DNA from 2 places in the Pectobacterium artocarpous genome. Region 2 is predicted to be linked to the other one. Evidence: predicted binding sites of a transcription regulator. Region 2 holds the regulator's gene; the other holds the start of a gene.
What was found. The regulator PhoB, encoded in region 2, activates phosphate uptake and scavenging genes when phosphate is short. The targets are predictions, from matches to a motif close to CTGTCATAAAACTGNCNNAT.

Region 1 (3,148 bases), on a different contig from region 2:
ATGTCATCCAGATGGTCGAAGGCGACCGCGGGCGCGCGCAGCAGCGCCGAACGCGTTACGCCATTGGGAAAATAGCGGGCGGCAAAGGTAGGCGAGGCCACAAACAGATAATCCAGTGCGCCCAGTTTATCCACCAGACAGCTTGGCAGCGGCTGGGACTGAATACTCACCGCACCGACTACTTCACCTCGACGCAGCCTTTCCTGCGTGCGCGTTTCGTCTTCTACCTGCAAATTTAGACGAATCGGTGAATCGACCAGCACCGGCTGTAGTGCGGGCAGCAGCCAGGTTGCCAGACTATCGGCGTTCACCGCCAGCGACAACAGCAGCGGGATATCGCTGTCGGTTTCATTTCCTAACCACTCCTCTTCCAACAACTCAACCTGATGAAGCAGCGCCAGCAGCTTCTGCCCTTGCTCCGTCGGGCGGGGAGGGATGGTTCTGACCAAGAGCGGCTGGCCGAACAGGTTTTCCAACTGTTTGATACGCTGCGAAACGGCCGATTGGGTGATACACAATTTTTGGGCGGCGCGCTCAAAACCACGCTCGCGGATGACGGCATCCAGAGCTTGAAGCGTTCGATAGTCCGGGCGTTTCATGAAAGTCAAAATCCTCTGAATGAGTCTGTTTTTTTCACTATGCCACATTTTGCTGATTTGCCATGCAGAAATCTTATTTTGGCTATTATGCGCAATCACGATTCAGCAGGGTAGGTGTGAAATGAGGCGCATGAAATAATGCATCGGTGGTGAAGTGAATTTACACGCTTTACCCAACGTGCATGTTCTATAATACGCACACGTTTTCGTATATCGATTCTACAGGCCAGAAGCAGATTATGACGCAAGATGAACTGAAAAAAGCAGTGGGATGGGCAGCGCTCGACTACGTTCGCCCAGACACCATCGTGGGAGTTGGGACCGGATCGACGGCAGCACACTTTATTGATGCGCTGGGTTCGATAAAACATCAAATCAAAGGCGCGGTTTCCAGCTCGGATGCCTCAACAGAAAAGCTGAAAAGTCTGGGTATCCCCGTTTTTGACGCCAATGAGGTGGATTCGCTTGATGTCTACGTCGATGGCGCGGATGAGATCAATGGCCACATGCAGATGATCAAAGGCGGTGGCGCGGCGCTAACTCGCGAAAAAATCATTTCGGCACTGTCGCGCCAGTTCGTCTGCATCGTTGATGCATCCAAGCAGGTTGATGTGCTGGGCAAATTCCCGTTGCCGGTTGAAGTCATTCCGATGGCGCGGTCTTACGTGGCTCGTGAATTAGCGAAGCTGGGCGGACAGCCGGTATATCGTCAGGGCATCGTGACGGATAACGGCAACGTCATTCTGGATGTGCACAACCTGAATATTATGGATGCGGTCGCGGTAGAGAATCACATCAATGGTATCCCCGGCGTGGTGACCGTTGGGCTGTTCGCCAATCGCGGTGCCGATGTCGCGTTAGTCGGTACGGCTGAGGGTGTAAAAACCGTCGTTAAATGAGTGTGTGATGATTCTGGCGTGGATGACGTCTACGTCAGAAATTTTTTAGCTAAAAAATTCTATTTAGTTAACGACTCATTTTCGGTACTTAATATCACATTTTCTTATTTTGTTTATCGCCGATATGGCAATGCACATCTTTGGCAATATTTTTTGCCATAAATCAGACACGCTTCTTTGTGGCGTGATGCGGGCGAAGCAATCGTTTGTATTGCTGACTGCGTAATTTTTGTTATGTTGGCAGAGGCTATTTAGTACTCTGTCACATTTGAAGTCTGAAAATAAGGTCGGGAAATGGCAAAGGTATCACTGGAAAAAGACAAGATTAAGTTTCTGTTAGTGGAAGGCGTGCACCAGAGCGCGTTGGATAACCTGCGTGCAGCCGGTTACACCAACATCGAGTTCCATAAAGGCGCGCTGGAACCTGAGGCGCTGAAGGCCTCCATCCGCGATGCGCACTTTGTGGGTATCCGCTCGCGTACCCAACTGACAGAAGAGATTTTTTCTGCTGCGGAAAAACTGATCGCGGTAGGGTGTTTCTGTATCGGGACTAATCAGGTTGATCTGTCGGCCGCGACCAAACGCGGTATTCCGGTATTTAACGCCCCGTTTTCCAATACCCGATCCGTGGCAGAAATGGTGATCGGCGAAATGCTGCTGATGTTGCGTGGTATCCCGGCAGCGAACGCGAAAGCGCACCGTGGTATCTGGCACAAACTGGCGGTGGGCTCGTTTGAAGCGCGCGGCAAAAAACTGGGGATCATCGGCTACGGCCATATCGGTACTCAGTTGGGTATTCTGGCTGAAAGCCTGGGGATGCACGTTTACTTCTATGATATTGAAAGTAAATTGCCACTGGGTAATGCTCAGCAGGTGCGCCACCTGTCCGATCTGCTGAACATGAGCGACGTAGTGAGCCTGCACGTACCGGAAAATGACAGCACGCAGAACATGATGGGGGCGGAAGAGCTGGCGCTGATGAAGCCGGGTTCCATCCTGATTAACGCCGCTCGCGGTACGGTGGTTGATATTCCTGCACTATGCGAAGCGCTGAGCAGCAAGCATCTGTCCGGTGCGGCCATTGACGTGTTCCCACAGGAACCGGCGACCAACAGCGATCCGTTCCTGTCGCCGCTGTGTGAGTTTGACAACGTGCTGCTGACGCCGCACATCGGTGGTTCCACGCAGGAAGCACAGGAAAATATCGGTGATGAAGTCGCTGGAAAACTGGCGAAATATTCAGACAATGGTTCTACGCTGTCTGCGGTGAATTTCCCGGAAGTGTCGCTGCCTGTTCATGGCGCACGCGCCAGCCGCCTGCTGCACATCCATGAAAACCGTCCTGGCATTATTACCAAAATTAACCAGATCTTTGCTGAGCAGGGCATTAACATTGCCGCGCAATATCTGCAAACGACGCCTGAAATTGGTTATGTGGTCATTGACGTAGAAACGGATGGCGCGCAAACGGCGCTACAGCTGATGAAGGCGATTCCAGGCACCATTCGTGCCCGTCTGCTGTTCTAATTCGTTTTAATCGGCGAATACGCTAATCGGTGAATAAACAGCCAGTCCCAAATGGGGCTGGCTGCGTTATTAAAGCGCGATAACGATCTTGCCGCGCATATGCCCTTCCAGCACCTTATCGTG
Region 2 (3,148 bases):
CGCCCAAAAGGCCATCAGGTTAGCCAACGTATCCGACCCCGCACTGGAGAGGTTTCCCGCCAGCATCTGGCGAGGCTGTGCAACGCAAAATGCGCTGAACAGCAGTAAAAAAGCGCCCGCAATACGAGTGGCGGATGTCATGGGTAGCGTTTTCCGTCAGGCCGAAGGTTTCACCGTATTTTCAGCCAGAGAGGCAGGGACAATCAACCGATTCGGCAACGTAAAGACAAAACGCGAGCCTAGACCATCCTCACTCATGATTTCCAGACGGGAATCATGATGGCTGAGCGCATGCTTCACAATCGCCAGCCCCAGCCCGCTGCCGCCCGTCTGCCGTGAACGCGCCTTATCGACCCGATAAAAACGCTCCGTCAGACGTGGCAAATGCTCGGCCGCAATTCCCGGCCCGTTATCGCTAACCTGAAATTGCGCCCCTTGCGGGATCTTCTGCCAGCAGACTTCGATGCGCGTTCCCGCTGGCGTATGGTTAATCGCGTTATACACCAGATTGGATACCGCGCTGCGCAGCTGTTCTTCATTACCAAACACACAGAGATTTTCGTTCACACGAAAGACGATCTCATGGCGTTCCTGGCTTAGGGTCTGCGCTTCACGCTGTAACACGCGCAGCATCAGTGGAATATCGACTTTTTCATTCAGATCGATCGCCGTCGCCGCCTCAATGCGGGACAAGGTCAGCAACTGTTTGACCAACCCGTCCATACGCCGGGTCTGTTCCTGCATGGTATTCAGCGCTTTTCCTCGCAACGCTGCATCCAGCGTTTCTTCTTGCATCATTTCCAGATAGCCTTGCAACACCGTCAGCGGCGTACGCAGCTCATGGCTCACATTGGCAAAAAAGTTACGTCTGGCACCTTCAAGCTGGTGCATTTGCGTAATATCACGTACGACCATCAGGAGTTGCCCTTCGGAATAGGGCATCACGCGAAATTCAACATGGTGGGAATTATTCAACTGCAATGTGAGAGGGCGGCTAAAGTCTTGCCCTTTCATGTAATTGGTGAATTCGGGATAGCGTAATAAGTTGAGGATATTCTGACCGTTATCTTCCGGCCAGCGGAAATTGAGCAGATGCTGCGCCAGATGATTACACCAGAAAATCGTCCCTTCTTCGGTGGTGATCACCACAGCATCCGGCAAGGATTCCGCCCCGCTGCGAAACCGTTTGATCAGAAGCGCCAGTTCACGACGTCGGCGTCGATTACGCAACTGCATCTGGTAAAGCCCGTAAAACAGCGGTTCCCAGCTCCAACGCCCCGGTGGGGGCGTCATGCTGCGGTCAACCCACAGCCAATAAGAGAGTTTAAGCTGGTTATAAAAGTTCCAGCAGAGTAAGCCTAATACGGCGACCAGCAGAAACCAGGGCAGATAGCCAAAAATCAGCCCCAGCAACAACGCGGGCAAACAAAAAAAAGCCAGCTCCAATGCCAGCCTTTTCCAGGATAAACGTTCTAGCACGTTAATATATCTCCGGTTACGCTTACCTCAATAACGCGTTGAAAAACGGTAGCCCGTTCCCCGAACGGTTTGCACCATTTTGTCATGTCCGCTGGTTTCGAGCGCTTTACGTAGGCGACGAATATGGACGTCGACAGTACGATCCTCAACATATACGTTAGTGCCCCAAACATGGTTCAGCAACTGTTCCCGGCTGTAAACACGTTCAGGATGCGTCATAAAGAAATGCAGCAGCTTGAATTCCGTCGGCCCCATGTCCAATGCGTGCTCTTCGGTCGTCACGCGATGTGAGGAAGGATCGAGGCTCAGGCCGCGCATTTCAATGACTTCTTCCACCGCCATCGGTGAAATACGGCGCATCACGGCTTTGATACGCGCCACTAATTCTTTGGGTGAAAACGGCTTAGTAATGTAATCATCCGCTCCCACTTCAAGCCCGCGCACACGGTCTTCTTCTTCACCGCGTGCGGTCAACATCATCACCGGAATATCACGCGTCAGCGCCTCCCGCTTCATATGCTTGATGAATTGCAGGCCCGAACCTCCTGGCAGCATCCAGTCCAATAACACCAGTTCAGGGAATGGCTCCGACAGTTGCGTTACCGCACTGTCATAATCTTCGGCTTCAACTGGTTGATAACCATTTTGCTCCAGTACAAAGCAGACCATTTCACGAATTGGTGCTTCATCTTCCACGACTAATATGCGTTTTGCCATTGTTAATCCTGTCGTTAATCATCGTCGCTGTTAGCAGGCGAAAGGCATTATGCGTCAGTTTTATGACAGATTTATGAAAAACACCCGGATCTCTCCGCGCGATGTTACAGCGCATACATCCGATTTTCGAGCCGCTTTCCAAACTCCAGATTCCACCGCGACAGCCGTCCTCCCTGCTATATATAATCATGGCATGACGATGACAGAGCACCATGGCGACGGTACATCCTTTCACACAATGAATAATGACAACGCCACGCGGCATGAATATCGAGAGAACACAATGCGCATTATCCACACCGCCGATTGGCATTTAGGGCAATATTTTTATACCAAAAGCCGCGCCGCTGAACATCAGGCTTTTCTGCACTGGCTCATCGCTCAGGTGGAGCACCATCAGGTTGATGCCATTATAGTCGCAGGCGATATTTTTGATAACGGCTCGCCCCCCAGCTATGCGCGGGAAATGTATTATAGCTTCGTGGTAGAACTACAACGCACAGGCTGTCAGCTCGTTATTCTCGGCGGCAACCACGATTCCGTCGCGATGTTAAACGAATCCCGCGATTTGCTGGCCTGCCTGAACACACAGGTGATGGCCTGCGCCAGCGACGATCCGGCCCAGCAAGTGCTCATGCTGAAAAACCGTCAACAGCAACCCGGCGCCCTGCTCTGTGCCATTCCTTTTTTGCGCCCACGCGATGTCCTGGCCAGCAAAGCCGGACAATCCGGTGATGAAAAACAGCTAGCGCTACAGGCAGCGATTACCGCACACTACCAGCAGTGTTACCAACTGGCTTGCCAAATGCGCGACGAACTTGGCCTGCCGCTGCCGATTATTGCAACTGGGCACCTGACGACAATTGGCGCAACCGCCTCGGAATCCGTGCGCGATATCTATATTGGTACGCTCGATGCTTTTCCTGCTCAAGCTTTCCCCCTTGCGGATTAT

Region 1: a site for PhoB is predicted at 1,652-1,671, ahead of serA (phosphoglycerate dehydrogenase). Genes of this name have one in related genera too.

Annotation. Positions count from the first base shown of each region.
Region 1 covers NZ_JBJXVK010000002.1:56,665-59,812, forward strand. Annotated here, with positions in the region: gene ACKQAD_RS01330 (LysR family transcriptional regulator ArgP) at 1-599, opposite strand, end outside; gene rpiA (ribose-5-phosphate isomerase RpiA) at 839-1,498, shown strand; gene serA (phosphoglycerate dehydrogenase) at 1,793-3,025, shown strand; partial or broken gene ACKQAD_RS01345 (zinc-binding dehydrogenase) at 3,095-3,148, opposite strand, start outside.
Region 2 covers NZ_JBJXVK010000005.1:94,737-97,884, reverse strand. Annotated here, with positions in the region: gene ACKQAD_RS04630 (PstS family phosphate ABC transporter substrate-binding protein) at 1-141, opposite strand, end outside; gene phoR (phosphate regulon sensor histidine kinase PhoR) at 157-1,479, opposite strand; gene phoB (phosphate response regulator transcription factor PhoB) at 1,507-2,196, opposite strand; gene sbcD (exonuclease subunit SbcD) at 2,480-3,148, shown strand, end outside.